Regions from separate parts of the Mesorhizobium sp. WSM4989 genome, predicted to be linked through region 3. Evidence: predicted binding sites of a transcription regulator. Region 3 holds the regulator's gene; each other region holds the start of a gene.

Region 1 (5,831 bases), 2.3 Mb from region 3:
GCCGATCCAGCCGGACCGTGGGGGCTTCTGATCCTGCAGGTCGGCACGGAAGCCGACGCCAGGGCGGTTACCGAAGGCGACCCGGTGGCGCGTTCCGGCCGCGGCTTCCGCTATGAAATCCTGCCGATGATGAGCACGATCATGTAAGGCGGATGGAAAACGCCTCTCGCGCTTTTCAGGGCGCGGGAGGCGTCTTTTGTTATCAGCTTTTCTCGATACTCGTGAACTGCCGATAACAGGGACAAAACCGCCAGCCGGCAAAAGGGTTCCCGGCAAAACAAAATTTTTTGCTCGGCCGGATGCGACGCATTTCCCGGCTCCGTGCTAAAGGCACTTGCCAGCATGAGGATAGCCTTGCCGCACGACCGACCCTGCCCGACCCTGCTTGACGCATCAGCCGCCTTCGACTGCCAGAGCTGCGGCGCCTGCTGCGCCTATTCGGCGGACTGGCCGCGCTTTTCGACCGAAGAGGATGCCGAGCTCGACCGCATCCCCGATGAGCTGGTCGCGACCGACCTGTCAGGCATGCGCTGCGAGGACGGCCGCTGCACCGCGCTTCGCGGCGAGGTGGGCAAGCAGACGGCCTGCGCGATTTACGAAGCCCGCCCGCATGTCTGCCGCGCCTGCATGCCCGGCGGCGACGACTGCCTAATGGCAAGGGCCGCCCATGGGCTGGCGGCGGAGAGCGTGATCTCCCCCCTCGAGGGGGAGATGGCCGCGAAGCGGTCAGAGGGGGTCGTCTCACATAAATCGCCAACGTGATCGCGTCGCGGAAAAGGCCGCGCTCTACACGAGGCGAGCCCCCTCTGTCGCCTTCGGCGACATCTCCTCGCGAGGGGACCACAAGGGGGAGATTACTTTCTTCCCCGCTTGCCCACGCTCGGACCTCCCGATACCTTCCGCGCCGTGCAGGCCATGGAGGAAACCGTGAGCATCGAATTCCTGTTGACGTCGCTGATTATCGTCGCTTCGCCCGGCACTGGCGTTCTCTACACGCTGAGCGCCGGCCTCTCGCGCGGCGCTCGCGCCGCGATCATCGCCGCTTTCGGCTGCACGCTGGGCATCATCCCGCACATGGCGGCGGCCATCACCGGCCTTGCGGCGGTGCTGCACACAAGCGCCGTCGCCTTCGAGACTCTGAAATATCTGGGCGTCGCCTATCTGCTCTACATGGCCTGGAACACGCTGAAGGAGAAGGGCGGCCTTGCTCTCGATCAGAACGCCGCGCCGCGCTCTGCCCGCAAGGTGATCACCTCCGGCATCCTGATCAACATCTTGAACCCAAAACTGTCGATCTTCTTCTTCGCCTTCCTGCCGCAATTCGTCAGCACCACCGAGCCGCACGCTTTCGCCAAGATGCTGGAGCTGTCCGGCGTGTTGATGCTGATGACCTTCCTTGTCTTCGTCGTCTACGGCGTGTTCGCGGCTTCGGTGCGCAGCCATGTCGTGTCGCGGCCGATGGTGCTGACCTGGATGCGCCGCACCTTCGCCGGCGCCTTCGTCATGCTGGGGGCCAAGCTGGCGCTGGCGGATCGGTAAGCGAACCGTGATATAGCCCATCGCCTCGACTATCGCCCGTCCGCGACGCGGATCAGGTTGACGCAGGGATGGCCGAGCGCTGGCGCTGGCGCTGCTGATCTCCCTCCTTGAGGGGGAGATGTCGCCGAAGGCGACAGAGGGGGTCGCCGCGCGTTGGAGCGCCAGCGCCTTCGTTGCAAGGGAGTCGTCGCCGGCGCCTTATGCGCGGGACCCCCTTTGCCCTGCCGGGCATCTCCCCCTCAAGAGGGGAGATCGGCTGTTGCGCGGGCCTTCGCCAATCGCAACACTTCGCAACAGTATAGAAGCCCGCCTTTGGACCGGCTGCCCGCATGCCAAACAAAAAGGGCGACATGTCTGCCGCCCTTTCCATATTCGCTGTGGGACCGGACTTCTTAGAAGTCCATGCCGCCACTCAAGCCGCTTGCGGGCTTGAGCAATGTTCAATGATGGGCGTGCTTTATGGACTTCTTAGAAGTCCATGCCGCCCATGCCGCCCATGCCGCCGCCAGGCATACCGCCCGGCATACCGCCGGCGGCTTCCTTCTTCGGAGCCTCGGCGATCATGGCTTCGGTGGTGACCAGCAGGCCGGCGACCGAGGCCGCGTCCTGGAGAGCGGTGCGAACGACCTTGACCGGGTCGACGATGCCCATGCCGATCATGTCGCCATACTCGCCGGTCTGGGCGTTGAAGCCGTAGGTCGCAGCCTTGTTCTCGAGGATCTTGCCGGCAACGATCGAAGCCTCGGCACCGGCGTTGGCCGCGATCTGGCGGGCCGGAGCCTGCAGCGCGCGACGAACGATGGCGATGCCCGCCGCCTGGTCGGCATTGACGCCGGTCGCCTTGACGGCGTGCGAAGCGCGCAGCAGCGCGACGCCGCCGCCGGGGACGATGCCTTCTTCAACGGCCGCGCGGGTCGCGTTCAGAGCGTCGTCAACGCGGTCCTTCTTTTCCTTGACCTCGACCTCGGTCGCGCCGCCGACGCGGATCACCGCGACGCCGCCCGCGAGCTTGGCCAGACGCTCCTGCAGCTTCTCCTTGTCGTAGTCCGAGGTGGTCTCCTCGATCTGCTGCTTGATCTGGGCGACGCGGCCCTGGATCTCGGCCTTCTTGCCGGCGCCGTCGACGATGGTGGTGTTTTCCTTGGAGATCGACACCTTCTTGGCGCGGCCGAGCATGTTGAGGCCGACATTCTCGAGCTTGATGCCGAGGTCTTCCGAGATGACCTGGCCACCGGTCAGGATGGCGATGTCTTCCAGCATGGCCTTGCGGCGGTCGCCGAAGCCCGGAGCCTTGACGGCGGCGATCTTCAGGCCGCCGCGCAGCTTGTTGACGACCAGCGTGGCCAGAGCCTCGCCTTCGACGTCTTCCGAGATGATGAGCAGCGGCTTCGAGGTCTGAACGACGGCTTCCAGGACCGGCAGCATGGCCTGCAGGTTGGAGAGCTTCTTCTCGTGCAGCAGGATGTAGGCGTCTTCCAGATCGGCGACCATCTTGTCGGCGTTGGTGACGAAGTAGGGCGAGAGATAGCCGCGGTCGAACTGCATGCCTTCGACGACTTCCAGCTCGGTCTCGGCGGTCTTGGCTTCCTCGACGGTGATGACGCCTTCGTTACCGACCTTCTGCATCGCTTCCGCGATCATCTTGCCGACCGACTCGTCGCCATTGGCCGAGATCGTGCCGACCTGGGCGACTTCCTCGGAGGTCTTGATCTTCTTGGCAGCCTTGCCGAGAGCGGTAACGACTTCGGTGACGGCGAGGTCGATGCCGCGCTTCAGATCCATCGGGTTCATGCCGGCGGCAACGGCCTTGTTGCCTTCCTGGACGATGGCCTGGGCGAGAACGGTCGCGGTGGTCGTGCCGTCGCCGGCGATGTCGTTGGTCTTCGAAGCGACCTCACGCACCATCTGCGCGCCCATGTTCTCGAACTTGTCCTCGAGCTCGATCTCCTTGGCGACGGTGACGCCGTCCTTGGTGATGCGCGGGGCGCCGAACGATTTGTCGATGACGACGTTGCGGCCCTTCGGACCGAGGGTGACCTTCACCGCGTCGGCGAGGATGTTGACGCCGCGCAGCATGCGCTCGCGGGCATCACGGGAAAACTTTACGTCTTTTGCAGCCATTGTAAGCTCCTGGCAGGGGTTCGGGTCGAACCCGCAGATTCAAGATTCAGTTGACGGTGAGGCCGATGATCAGCCGATGATGCCCATGATGTCGGATTCCTTCATGATCAGAAGGTCCTCGCCATTGAGCTTGACTTCAGTGCCCGACCACTTGCCGAACAGCACGCGGTCGCCGGCCTTGACGTCCAGCGGCACGAGCTTGCCGGCTTCGTCGCGAGCGCCGGAGCCGACGGCGATGATCTCGCCTTCCTGCGGCTTCTCCTTCGCCGTATCCGGGATGATAATCCCGCCGGCGGTCTTGGATTCGGATTCGACCCGGCGAACGACCACGCGGTCATGAAGCGGGCGGAACTTGGACTTTGCCATGTTGTCTTCCTCGAATGAGAACGGTGAGAACTGTTCCTCCATCCGGCGAGGCCGGATATAAGTTAGCACTCACCTAAGGCGAGTGCTAACGTGGCGCTGAGATAGGCTGATGGCATGCGAGAGTCAAGGCGCGCGGGGAGGGGCAATGGCGCAAAATTTTTTTCCATGTACCGACGTGGTTCTGAAACACAGTGGTTGCCCCACGACTACTTGGCAGAAATTGCTCGTGAGTTCGATGGGACGGCCGGGCATCGGCTGCTTAATATCCAAGCCGCAAGCCGATCTCCTGAGTTTCAAGATCGACGAGCAAGCTGTTTCTTTCAAAATACCGGATACCGACGATATTATGTTCAAGGCCAGGGACAATTTCCACCTCAGGCTTGTAGGTGGTTGTAAAATTCCAATCGTCCTGGCCTTCGGTTTTCACCACCACCTTGGTGCCGACATTCAATGATGCATACGGTTTGGATGTATCGGTTGGGACCATTATGGTTGAGTTGCCGGTGTCGTACAGCGTCGGCCGACAAACCGGCTCAGAGCCCCATGAGAGACAGGAGTCAAGAGTGGGGAAATTGTATCGCGGGCTGGCCTGTTTCCATTTTTGTATCTTGAAATTCTTCTTCACGTCATCTGGGATGCCGACGTGGAGGGCTTCTACCTGTGGGCAGTTGCCGGCCTCATTTGTGCAGGCTTTCCACTTACTGCCGATCGCAGAAAGGTAGTAACCTCTATGCAGGCCGGGTCCCACGCTCACTGCGTCCATTGGCGATTTGATCATCTGATGTGGCCCGTCGCCCCCAATGGGCGAGATGCCAAAGATGCCTTTTGGCCAAAGCGGGCCGCCGACAACTTCACCTGTGTCGCGCCTGACTTTCTTGTAGCGGATTAGGAACGATATTCGCCTGTCCGTGGAGGCCAGCGCGCTTGACGAACCAAAAGTCACACGCGCCGAAGCGATATTTCCATACTCATCGTAGGTGCCATAGTGCATGACCACTTTTTGGGTCGTGACAATTATACCGTCCAATTCCAGGGTTTTCGCAACCTTGATACCGTTCTCGGAGCATAATCCGGCGGGGAGCGTCGAACGACAATCGATCGTCATTCCGCTTGAGCCGGTATCCAGCAAAAGAGGCTGATTGATTTTCCGGTTTCCGAGAGAGAGAATTCTCACATAGAGCATACGAATATTCTTAGGGTTCCCCGGATACTCAAGTTTTATCAAGGGAATGGTTGCGGGAGTGCCATCGGCTCCGGCAGGAGAGGACGGATAGAGGAGTGCGCACAACAGGATCGACAGCAATGCCGCAAGTATCTTCATGCCCGAGCCCATCTTTTTGGCCGATAGATTTCGACGTGGCGAAGATGAATTATTGCAGGGCGCTTTGCAATTTTTGCGTCACAGCTCTGCCTGTAGATTTCAGCGGTTAGGTGGCCCCAGCACCAGCAGCGGACACCGCTCGGCGAGCCCGTAGCTTCCGGTCGAGGCCAATCGGACGGCTTTGAAGAAGACCTCGGCTTCCTTGATCAAGACGGCCGCCGGCGCAAAACTATAGACGGCGGACGAGTTCCGGTAGACGTCTATGGTTCCGATGACCGGTAGTTCCCATCCGGTTCGGGCCGACAGCTCCTCGCGGTCGGGAAACACCCATTCGAAGTGTTCGAGGATGGCTTTGACCGGGATCGTGTAATCCGGCGCGTCGCCGATCGCGGTCATGGCCACGCGCCATTTGAGCTCATGGAAAGTCGAGACGCCGCCGCTTAGTGCCAGAGCGCGGACATCCTTCGGGTCGTCCGGCGTTGCG
Region 2 (5,831 bases), 1.9 Mb from region 3:
CCGTGCTCCGGTGCGACCAGGCAGACCGCGCTTTCGGTCAGGCGGTCGGAGGCCTTCACGTCCGAGACCTCGTCTCCCAGCGCCGTCTTCACGAAGGCCAGGAAGGTCGCGATTTCGGACGAGATTTCGGCATCCGGCTTGGACGCGGTGTCGAGCAGCGGGATCTCCGACAGTTCGGCCGCGCCCTGCGTCACCGATTTGAACGGCTTGCCGTCGAATTCCGGCGCCATCGTCGTCCAGAAACTGTCGACCGGATCGGTCAAAAGCAGCACTTCGATGCCGCGCGCCCGGAACCCTTCGAGCTGCGGCGAGACCTCGAGCCGGGCGCGGTCTTCCCCGGCCATGAAGAAGATCGCCTTCTGCCCTTCCTTCATCGCGGCGACATAATCGGCCAGGCTGCGCAGCGTCTCGCCGGAAGCGGTCGAGCGGAAGCGGGCGAGCTTCAGCAGCTGCTCGCGCCGCTCGTAGTCCTCGTAGATGCCTTCCTTGAGCACGACGCCGAAATTCTCCCAGATCTTGGCGTAGGCCTCGGCATCGTTATCGGCGAGTTTGCCCAGATCGCCGAGGACGCGGTTGGTGACACCCTTGCGGATCGCGGCGAGCAGCGGGCTTTCCTGGATCATCTCGCGCGAGACGTTGAGCGGCAGATCGGCGGAATCGACCAGGCCGCGCACGAAGCGCAGATAGCGCGGCAACACGTCGGCATCGTCGGTGATGAAGACGCGCCGCACGTAGAGCTTCATACGACCCTTGCGGTCCTGGTCGAAGAGATCGAACGGACGCGAGCCCGGCACGAAGGCAAGTGCGCTGTATTCGTGCCGACCCTCGGCGCGGAAGTGGATGGTGGCGGCCGGCTCGTCATACTGGCCGGCGATGCTGCGGTAGAAGTCGGTATATTCCTCGGGCTTTATGTCGCTCTTCGGCCTCACCCAGAGCGCCGTGCCGTCGGCGACATCGCGCGGCTCGGCGCCCGGCTTCTCAACAAGCGTGATCGGCACCGGCACGTGGCCGGACTGCGACTTCGCCAGCCCTTCGAGCCGGTAAGGCGTGGTGTAGGAACTCGCATCGTCCATCAGATGCAGCACGACGCGCGTGCCGCGCCTGGGAGCTGCCGCAAGCGGCACGGGAGCGATCTCGTAGGTGCCCTTGCCGTCGGAAGACCAGCGCCAGGCTTCCTCGCTGCCGGCCTGCCGGCTGATGACATCGACATGATCGGCCACCATGAAAGCGGAGTAGAAGCCGACGCCGAACTGGCCGATGAGTTGCGAGTCCTCAGTCGCCTTGCCAGCCTCGACGCGCTCGATGAAGGCACGGGTGCCGGAGCGTGCGATGGTGCCCAGAGCCTCGGCCATCTCCTCGCGGCCCATGCCGATGCCGTTGTCCTCGACGGCAAGCTGCTTGTTGTCGGGGTCGGCCGAAATAGTGATGCGCGGCTTTGCGTCCTCGCCCAGCAGCTCGGGACGGGTGATCGCTTCGAAGCGCAGCTTCTCGCACGCGTCCGCGCCGTTGGAGATCAGCTCGCGCAGGAAGACGTCCCGGTCCGAATAGACCGAATGCACCATCATGTGCAGCAGCCGCGAGACATCCGCCTCGAATGTCCTGGTTTCCGTCGTCTTGGTATCCGTCGTCATTCAGAATCTTCCCACATAGTAACTCTGGCGCGTCGCGCCGCGGCGTGTCGAAGCTGCCGATCTCCGCCGATGAGGGGAGATGTCCGACAGGACAAAGGGGACGCGTCCCGCCAGCCGATCTGTCGCGGAGTGCTTTCGCGCTTTTCCGGTTCTTGTCAATTCAGAAGGGTGCCGTTTCCCTCGCGCTCCCTTTTGCCCTGCCGACCAATCTCCCCCAATTGAACCCTGTCGGGGGAGATTGGCTGTGTCGGCGCCGCGCCTCCCCAGCGTCCTAGAAGTCCATGCCGGCGCCGGCGGGCATGGCGGGTGCCGCTTCCTTCTTCGGCTTCTCGGCGACCATCGCCTCGGTGGTGACGAGCAGGCCGGCGATCGAGGCTGCATCCTGCAGCGCGGTGCGCACGACCTTGGCCGGATCGATAACGCCCTGGCTGAAAAGATCGCCATATTCGCCGGTCTGGGCGTTCCAGCCATAGGCGAAATCGGTCTTCTCGCGCAGCTTGCCGACGATGATCGAGCCTTCCGCCCCGCTGTTCTCGGCGATCTGACGCGCCGGCGCCTCGATGGCGCGCCGCACGATGTCGACGCCGTATCTCTGGTCGGGGTTGTCGGCAGCCACCGCGTCGAGCGCATTGGCGGCCCTGAGCAGCGCCACGCCGCCGCCCGGAAGAATGCCTTCCTCGACCGCCGCGCGCGTCGCATGCATGGCATCGTCGACGCGGTCCTTGCGCTCCCTGACCTCGACCTCCGTCGAACCGCCGACGCGGATCACAGCCACGCCGCCGGCGAGCTTGGCCAGACGCTCCTGCAGCTTCTCGCGATCGTAGTCCGAGGTGGTCTCCTCGATTTGCGCCTTGATCTGCGCGACGCGGCCCTGGATCTCCTCCTTCTTGCCGGCGCCATCGACGATCGTGGTGTTCTCCTTCTCGACCACCACTTTCTTGGTGCGGCCGAGCATCTCCAGCGTGACGTTCTCAAGCTTGATGCCGAGATCCTCGCTGATAGCGGTGCCGCCGGTGAGGATGGCGATGTCCTCCAGCATGGCCTTGCGGCGGTCGCCGAAGCCCGGAGCCTTGACGGCCGCAACCTTCAGGCCGCCGCGCAGCTTGTTGACCACCAGCGTCGCGAGCGCCTCGCCCTCGACATCCTCCGCGATGATGAGCAGGGGCTTCGCCGACTGAACCACCGCCTCCAGAACCGGCAGCAGCGCCTGCAGGTTGGAAAGCTTCTTCTCGTGGATCAGCACATAGGGCTCTTCGAGCTCGACGCGCATCTTATCCTGATTGGTGATGAAGTAAGGCGAGAGATAACCGCGATCGAACTGCATGCCTTCGACCACTTCCAGCTCGGTGTCGGCGGTCTTGGCTTCCTCGACGGTGATGACGCCCTCGTTGCCGACCTTCTGCATCGCCTCAGCAAGGAAACGGCCGATCTCGGCATCACCATTGGCCGAAATCGTGCCGACCTGGGCGATCTCGTCATTTCTGGTCACCTTGCGGGCGTTGGTCTTCAACTCCTGAACAATAGCCTCGACGGCTTTGTCGATGCCGCGCTTCAGATCCATGGGATTCATGCCGGCGGCAACGGCCTTGGCACCTTCCCTGACGATGGCCTGGGCGAGAACGGTCGCGGTGGTCGTGCCGTCGCCGGCGATATCGCTGGTTTTCGAGGCGACCTCGCGCACCATCTGCGCGCCCATGTTCTCGAACTTGTCCTCGAGCTCGATCTCCTTGGCGACAGTGACGCCGTCCTTGGTGATGCGCGGAGCGCCGAACGACTTGTCGATGACGACATTGCGGCCCTTAGGGCCGAGCGTGACCTTCACCGCGTCGGCGAGGATGTTGACGCCGCGCAACATGCGGTCGCGGGCGTCGGAATGGAATTTCACTTCCTTGGCAGCCATTGGAACACTCCTTCAGCAGGCACCTTTCATTCACCGATCGGGTTGGGCCGGTTCAAGCCGCTTTTCCCAACGCCGATGTCTGCTCGACCACACCCATCACGTCGCTTTCCTTCATAATGAGCAGGTCTTCACCGTTGAGCTTGATCTCGGTGCCGGACCACTTGCCGAACAGGATGCGGTCGCCGACTTTGACGTCGAGGGGAATGAGCTTGCCGCTCTCGTCGCGCGCGCCGGAACCGACGGCGATGATCTCGCCTTCCTGCGGCTTCTCCTTCGCCGTGTCCGGGATGATGATGCCGCCGGCCGTCTTCTCCTCGGCCTCGACGCGGCGGACCAGAACGCGGTCATGCAATGGATGGAACTTCATATCGTTCTCCTTCGGGACAAACAGATTTTGAGAGGTTCCTCCACTCCGGACCGGAAGGACCGGAGCGGGGCTCGCGATCCTTTCGGCCTCGCGCATGTGGATTTGGTTTTGCACGCGCCGGTTTCAAGAGGCCGCAAGAAATTTTTTGGCACTCGCAACAGCCGAGTGCTAGCGCCGTGAAAACAAAGGTAATTATGCAGCTTTGACGGGCGCGCCCCGGACCTCTTGACGGCAAAGGAATCAATTCCCAAATCGAACCTGCCGGCGCCTGATGTGGCCGGCAAGGTCAAGGAGCGCCGCTGCCTTGGCGCTCCTCGTATCTATGTTGCTCAATGGAGGATGTAGCTATGAGAACCAGTTTCGACTTTTCTCCCCTGTTCCGGTCGAGCATCGGCTTCGATCGAATGCTGAACGCGCTCGAGACCGCAAGCCGCATCGAAACCGCTGACAACTGGCCGCCCTACGATATCGCCAAGAGCGGCGAGGACGACTACCGCATCACCATGGCCCTGGCAGGCTTCAGCCAGGACGAACTGGCCATTACCCAGGAGCAGAACATGCTGATGGTCTCTGGCCAAAAGGCAGGCGAGGACAACGGCGAGTACCTGCATCGCGGCATTGCCGGCCGCGCATTCCAGCGTCGCTTCGAGCTTGCCGATCACGTCAAGGTCGTCGATGCGAGCCTCGTCAACGGTCTGCTGACAATCGACCTCAAACGCGAGATCCCGGAAGAAATGAAGCCGCGCCGGATCGAGATCACGGCGGACAAATCATCGCCAACGGCCGCGACAAAGAAAATAGAGGCCGACAACAAGGCGGCCTGAGCCTTCTCGCCGCGCTTTGCGCCAAGCGCCGGGTGATGTTCCCGGCGCTTGTGGGCCTTGTCTTCCGGATGAACAGAAAGGAGGAAAACATGAGTGTTCGTGATCTGATTCCCTGGGGCCGAAACAATGGTAACCAGGTTCCAAGTGTCTTCCGCGACGGCGAACGCGATCCTTTCCTGTCGCTGCATCGCGAGGTGAATCGGCTGTTCGACGACGTCTTCCGGGGTTTCGGTTCCGGCTTGCCATCCCCAGGCGGCGTATCAGCCTTTGGTGCCGGCTGGCCGAGCGTTGAGATCTCCGACAACGAGAAGGAGATCAAGGTGGCGGCCGAAGTCCCGGGCCTGGACGAGAAGGACATCGAGGTGCTGCTTGATGATGGCGTGCTGACGCTGAAGGGTGAAAAGCGCTCCGAGACGGAGGACAAGGAGCGGCAGTTCTCCGAGCGCATCTATGGCCGCTTCGAGCGTCGAATCCCGCTGGGCTACGAGATCGAAGAAGACAAGATCGATGCCCGCTTCAAGAACGGCGTGCTGACGGTAATGCTGCCCAAGACCGCGAAGGCGCAGTCGCAGGCCAAGCGTATCGAAATCAAGAGCTGATGCCTGGATGCAGGGGTTGGACCGGCGGGTCCGGCCCCTGCGGCATGACGGAACCTCGGCGCTAGATGGAACGGCCAACGCTGGCGTAGGTGCTGGCTGGAGCGTGGCTCCCCTTCCAACGAGTGATCCGCCCGCAGCGGGCGCCAGGTGCTCGCTTGCGGCTCGATGACGTGCGGCCGACGCAGGCCATTCTAACCGTTTACCGCGCTGAGCGCAGATGCCGCTGACGGAACACCGCGCAAGCCTCTGGAAATCCGCGATAACCTTAATTCCTTCCTTCTTTTGGTCAGGCTTCCCGTACGGAACGTTAAGGGCTAGATTAGCAATTCGTTAAGTAATACGGCGGGTGTGAGCGTAAGAGGTGTGCCGTTATGAATTTCAAATCCCTGATCAAACGGGCCGAGGACGTAGACAAGGAATTTCAAGAGCTCCAGTCGGATCTGGCAGAGGCTTTCGAAGAATGTCTTTCGGCTGACGAAGAGACGTCCCCGGGATACGATTCTGCCGCCG
Region 3 (5,831 bases):
AAGGAGAGCCGCGGAAAGATTTCCCGCGCCAGCCCGATGGCCTGCAGCGCCTCCTCGACATTGTGCAGCCGGCCGAGGAAGCGCAGGTCCTTGTCGTTCAGCGCCTGCACGCCGAGCGAGACACGGTTGACGCCGGCCGCCCGATAACCGCGGAAGCGCTCCGCCTCGACCGAGGACGGGTTGGCCTCCAGCGTCACCTCGATCCCGGCAGGCACCGTCCAGTTCTTCGCTACGGCTTCCAGAACCGCTGACACCGTTTCCGGCTTCATCAGCGACGGCGTGCCGCCGCCGAGGAAGATGCTGGTCACCTCGCGCGGCCCGGTGCGGGCGCGCATCGTCTTGAGCTCCGTCTCGAAGGCCCGCGCAAAACGCTCCTGGTCGACCGGCTGGTGGCGAACGTGGCTGTTGAAGTCGCAGTAAGGGCATTTGGCCGCGCAGAACGGCCAATGGATATAGACGCCGAAGCCGGGGCTGCGGTCGAGCGGCATGGTCTGGCCTGTTCCGATCATTTTGACCTGAGCCGCGCCAGATCCAGCCGCGCCAAATCCAAGCGGGCCTGGGCAAACTTCTGGAAGGCGCGGGCGCGGTGCGACAGGGCTGTTGCCTGGCCGGGCTTCCAGCCATGCTTTTGCTCGGCGCTCATCTCGCCAAAAGTCTTGGCGAAGCCGTTGGGCAGGAACACTGGATCGTAGCCGAAGCCGAGCGTGCCGCGCGGCGGCCAGACCAGCGTGCCTTCGGCCTCGCCGCGGTAATATTCGGCCTCGCCATCGGGAAAGGCGAGGCAGATGACGGCGACGAAACGGCCGGTGCGCTGCGCCGGCTCGGTCGCGCCGACCTCCTGCAGCGCCACTTCGGTGCGCTGCATGGCCATGCCGAAATCGCGTGTGCCGTCCGCCGTCTCGGCCCAGTTGGCGGTGTAGACGCCGGGCGCCCCGTCGAGCGCATCGACGCAGAGCCCCGAATCGTCCGACAGCGCCGGCAGGCCGGTGGCCTTGGCCGCGGCATAGGCCTTGATATAGGCATTCTCCTCGAAGGTCGTGCCGGTCTCGTCCGGTTCCGGCAGGCCGTACTCCTTGGCCGACTTCGCCTCGAAGCCGAACGGGGCCATCAAGTCGGCGAATTCGCGCAGCTTGCCTTCATTGTGGCTGGCGACGACGATCTTTTGTTCGTTCAAAGAATGCATCAGAGACCCCAGATCCTTGGTTCGGCGAACTCGATCGAATTGCCCGAAGGGTCGCGGATATAGATCGAATGTCCGCCTTGCGGCCATTCGAAATCGCTTTCGATGGCGATGTTCTTGGCCGCCAGATGCTTGCGCCATTGGGCGATCTCGGCCGCAGTCGCAGTGAAGCAAAGATGCCCTTCGCCGACCGTGCCGTGCGGCGGCACCTTCAGCCTGGCGTCGGGCGCCGGCGGAATTTTCGTCGCCTCGGCATTGAAGATGAGCAGCACGCCGTTGCCGCAGCGGAAGAAGACGTGGCGACCTTCGACCTTGCCCAGCGGATCCAGGCCGAGGATGTCGCGGTAGAAGGCTTCGGCAGCGGTTAGATCTGTGACGTAGAGCGCTGATTCCAGAATCGCGGAGGGAGTCACGAAGCACCCCCCTCTGCCCTGCCGGGCATCTCCCCCTCAAGGGGAGAGATTGGCAGCTCCACCGACAGTGTGTCGACGGCGAAGATTGGCGAAGGCCGAGGTGAGGTCCGATCTCCCCCCTTGAGGGGGAGATGGCCGGCAGGCCAGAGGGGGGTGCCTAGGCTCGGCATTCGAAAACCTACGCCACCGCCATCTGCTGCAGGCTGACCAGCCGAGAAATACCCTTCTTGGCCAGTCCCATCAGCGCCGAAAACTGCTCTTCGGAGAAGGGCTCGCCTTCCGCCGTGCCCTGGATCTCGACGATGCCGCCCTTGCCGGTCATGACGAAATTGGCGTCGGTGCCGGCCGAGGAATCCTCGAGATAATCGAGATCGATGACCGGCTGTCCGTCATGGATGCCGCAGGAGATCGCCGCGACATGGTCCTTGAGCACCTTGGAAACGCTGGCCATCTGGCGCGCTTCCATCCAGCGCAGGCAATCGTATAGCGCCACCCAGCCGCCGGTGATCGAGGCGGTGCGGGTGCCGCCGTCGGCCTGGATAACGTCGCAGTCGACGGTGATCTGCTGTTCGCCTAGCGCCTGCAGGTCGACAACGGCGCGCAACGAACGACCGATCAGCCGCTGGATCTCCAGCGTGCGGCCGCCCTGCTTGCCGGCGGAAGCCTCGCGGCGCATCCGCTCGCCCGTCGAGCGCGGCAGCATGCCGTATTCGGCCGTAACCCAGCCCTTGCCGGAATTGCGCATCCAGGCCGGCACCTTTTCCTCCAGGCTCGCCGTGCATAGCACATGCGTGTCTCCGAACTTCACCAGGCACGAGCCTTCGGCGTGCTTGGAGACGCCGCGCTCGAAGGAGATGGCGCGCATTTCGTCGGGCTGGCGTTTGGAGGGGCGCATTCGGCCTTCTTTCCTATGGTTTTGGATTCGTCGGCGGCTTGTAGACGCATGCGGCGGATGGCGCAAAGGAAAAGGGCGCCAAGGAAACGGGGAGTCAAGGAAACGGCGCAAGCGAAAATGGCCCGGGTTGCGCCAGGGAGGCTTAAGTCTATATCTTTCGATAGGAGGTTTTTCGCCGGAATGAACAAGGCAGTCGATCCCGCATCGCAGCCGCCCGTGCTTCAGTCGCTCGACATGCGCTCGCGCGACATCTTCCGGCGGATTGTCGATTCCTATCTGCGCGACGGCGAGCCGGTCGGCTCGCGCAGCCTGTCGCGCATCCTGCCGTCGTCGCTGTCACCGGCCACCATCCGCAACGTGATGAGCGACCTCGAGCATCTGGGGCTGATCTACGCGCCGCACATCTCGGCCGGCCGCCTGCCGACCCAGACCGGCCTGCGCTTCTTCGTCGATGCCTTCATGGAGCTCGGCGATCTGTCGGACGACGAGCGTCGCGTCATCGAGGCGCAGGTGCGTGCCTCGGGCTCGGGCGCCACGCTGGAGCATATGCTGACCGAGGCCAGCCAGATGCTCTCCGGCATGTCGCGCGGCGCCGGCCTGGTGCTCGCCGCCAAGAACGAGGTGGCTCTGAAGCACATCGAGTTCATCCAGTTGGAACCCACCAAGGCGCTCGCCGTCCTGGTGTCGCAGAGCGGCGATGTCGAGAACCGCGTTGTCGACCTGCCGGCCGGTATCACCGTCTCGCAGCTGCACGAGGCCTCGAACTTCCTCAACGCCCATATCCGCGGCCGCACGCTGGCCGAGGCCCGGGTCGAGATCGCGCGCATCAAGGACGAGACCAGGGCCGCTCTCGACACGCTGTCGCAGGAGCTGGTCGAGAAGGGCCTCGCGGTCTGGGCCGGCGCCGAAAGCGGCCTGCCGGCGCGCCTCATCGTGCGCGGCCGCGCCAATCTTCTGGAAAACGTCACCGCCCAGGCCGATCTCGAATTGCTGCGCCATCTGTTCGAGGATCTGGAAACGCAGGACGGACTCCTGCAGCTCCTCGACCTCGCCGAGGAAGGTCCGGGCGTGCGCATCTTCATCGGCTCGGAGAACAAGTTGTTTTCGCTGTCCGGTTCGTCGCTCGTGGTCGCGCCCTATCGCGACAAGGATGCCCGCGTCGTCGGCGCGCTCGGCGTCATCGGCCCGACGCGATTGAACTATGCCCGCATCGTCCCGATGGTCGACTATACGGCCCAGTTGATTTCGCGCATGCTGAGATAGGCGAGCGGGAAACGTCGCAAGGAGGGTGGAAATGGCGCTGGAATCGTTCAAGGCCCAGATCAGCCTGCTGCTCGAGGAGATGGTGAACCAGCCGGAAGACGATCACGAGATCCAGGAGCTACTGCGCGAGAAGCTCAGGGAAATGCGCGCCATGGGCCTGCCGCTGCCGGCCGATCTGGTCGCGCTGGAAAAGCAGCTCGACGACGATCTGGATATCGAAGAGAGCTGAACTGCCGGCGCTTTCCGTCAAAATCCGCATGCCCGGCTTCTCTTTTGGAAAGCCTGCCCGATATTCGCTGTCTGGTTGCTGATGCACGTTGGCGAATAACGGAGAACAGCATGATACGGATTGCCGGCCTTGCCGCCCTCGCTTTGTTCCTGGCCTCCGGCGCCGTCGCGCAGCAGGCCGATCAGCCCTTGCTCACCGGCAAGAAGGCCTTCGGTGACTGGAGGGCCGACCGGCCCGGCGTGCGGCGCCTCATCAGGCCCGACGATCTCCCGAAGCCGAATGTCGCCGAATCCGCCTCGAACGGCGGCGGTGTCACCGATCGCCCCGAGGATGCCACGCCAGCCCTTCCACCCGGCTTTTCGGCCGAACTGGTGGCTTCGGGCATCAGCAGCCCGCGTGTCGTGCGCACGGCGCCGAACGGCGATCTCTTCGTCGCCGACAGCAGGGCGAGCCAGGTCCGCGTCTATCGACTGGCCGAAGGCAGCGCCAAGCCCGCCGAGAAGTCGGTCTTTGCCAAAGGCCTGACCCGGCCCTACGGCATCGCCTTCTATCCGCCGGGCGACAAGCCGCAATGGGTCTATGTCGCCAACAGCAACAGCGTCGTCCGCTTTGCCTATCGCGACGGCGACCTCAAAGCTTCCGGCGAGCCCGAAACGATCGTCTCGGACATCCCGTCGAGCCATCACTGGACGCGCGACATCGCTTTTTCGCCCGACGGCAAAACGCTCTATCTCTCGGTCGGCTCGGGCTCGAATACCGCGGAGGGCATGGGAGCGAGGCCGAAGGGCGGCGTCGAAGAATGGGCGAGATCGGCACCGCTCGGCGCTACCTGGGGCGCGGAGGAAGGCCGAGCGGATGTGCTCGCTTTCGATCCTGACGGCAAGAACCGCAGGATGGTCGCCACCGGCCTGCGCAACTGCTCGGGCATGACGGTGCAGCCGGCTACGGGCGCGCTCTGGTGCGTCGTCAACGAACGCGACGAGCTAGGCGACAACGTGCCTTTCGAATATGCGACCGCCGTCAAGGAGGGAGCCTTCTATGGCTGGCCCTGGTACTATATCGGCGACAACGAGGATCCGCGCCACAAAGGCGCGCGGCCCGATCTCGCCGGCAAGGTCACGGTGCCGGACGTGCTGATCCAGGCACATTCGGCGCCGCTCAACATCGCCTTTTACGAGGGCGGCAACTTCCCGGCCGACTACAAGGGCGACGCCTTCGTCACCCTGCACGGCTCGTGGAACCGCAATGTCCGCACCGGCTACAAGGTGGTGCGGCTGAAGTTCAAGGACGGCAAGCCGACCGGCGAATATGAGGATTTCGCCACCGGCTTCGTCATTGCCGACGATGCGGTCTGGGGCCGGCCGGTCGGTGTCGCGGTGGCGAACGATGGTTCGCTGATCCTGACCGAGGACGGCAACGGCACGATATGGCGCGTCGCCTACGGCGACGGCCGGTCCTGAAGCGGCGCTGGTGCAACCGAATCCGGCCGCAAGGCAATTAACGCCGCCCCGGCACCGTGGTAAGAGGCTGCCGCTCTGGATCCCGATCCCGGGATAGCGCTGGGTTCAAACCATGACACTGACAGGATTTCTCGCCTACAGCGCCGCCCTCGGCGTCGCCGCCGCCATTCCGGGTCCCGGCGTGACGGCGCTTGTTGCCCGCGCGCTCGGCTCCGGCTTCCGTTCGTCGCTCGCTATGTCGTTCGGTCTCATGCTCGGCGACATTACCTACCTCACCGCCGTCGTGCTCGGCCTCGCCTTCGTCGCCCAGACCTTCGGCATGGTGTTTCTCGCCATCAAATGGGCGGGCGTCGCTTATCTCGCCTTCCTTGCCTGGCGCTTCTGGACCAGC

The links. Region 3 encodes HrcA, which represses chaperone genes, less so after heat shock. Its sites were predicted from a motif close to GTTAGCACTCNCNNNNNGNGAGTGCTAAC; they were not measured.
Region 1: a site for HrcA is predicted at 4,088-4,116, ahead of groES (co-chaperone GroES). Genes of this name have one in related genera too.
Region 2: a site for HrcA is predicted at 4,043-4,071, ahead of groES (co-chaperone GroES). Genes of this name have one in related genera too.

Annotation. Positions count from the first base shown of each region.
Region 1 covers NZ_JARTVN010000001.1:55,077-60,907, reverse strand. The annotation lists gene P9217_RS00265 (SRPBCC domain-containing protein) at 1-147, shown strand, start outside; partial or broken gene P9217_RS00260 (YkgJ family cysteine cluster protein) at 343-660, shown strand; gene P9217_RS00255 (LysE family translocator) at 928-1,539, shown strand; gene groL (chaperonin GroEL) at 2,008-3,660, opposite strand; gene groES (co-chaperone GroES) at 3,730-4,026, opposite strand; gene P9217_RS00240 (hypothetical protein) at 4,286-5,347, opposite strand; gene P9217_RS00235 (methyltransferase domain-containing protein) at 5,447-5,831, opposite strand, start outside.
Region 2 covers NZ_JARTVN010000001.1:389,354-395,184, reverse strand. The annotation lists gene htpG (molecular chaperone HtpG) at 1-1,631, opposite strand, end outside; gene groL (chaperonin GroEL) at 1,903-3,531, opposite strand; gene groES (co-chaperone GroES) at 3,584-3,898, opposite strand; gene P9217_RS02040 (Hsp20 family protein) at 4,246-4,722, shown strand; gene P9217_RS02035 (Hsp20/alpha crystallin family protein) at 4,812-5,321, shown strand; gene P9217_RS02030 (hypothetical protein) at 5,693-5,831, shown strand, end outside.
Region 3 covers NZ_JARTVN010000001.1:2,309,406-2,315,236, reverse strand. The annotation lists gene hemW (radical SAM family heme chaperone HemW) at 1-509, opposite strand, end outside; gene rdgB (RdgB/HAM1 family non-canonical purine NTP pyrophosphatase) at 506-1,183, opposite strand; gene P9217_RS11150 (VOC family protein) at 1,183-1,593, opposite strand; gene rph (ribonuclease PH) at 1,772-2,488, opposite strand; gene hrcA (heat-inducible transcriptional repressor HrcA) at 2,669-3,751, shown strand; gene P9217_RS11135 (hypothetical protein) at 3,783-3,980, shown strand; gene P9217_RS11130 (sorbosone dehydrogenase family protein) at 4,091-5,440, shown strand; gene P9217_RS11125 (LysE family translocator) at 5,553-5,831, shown strand, end outside.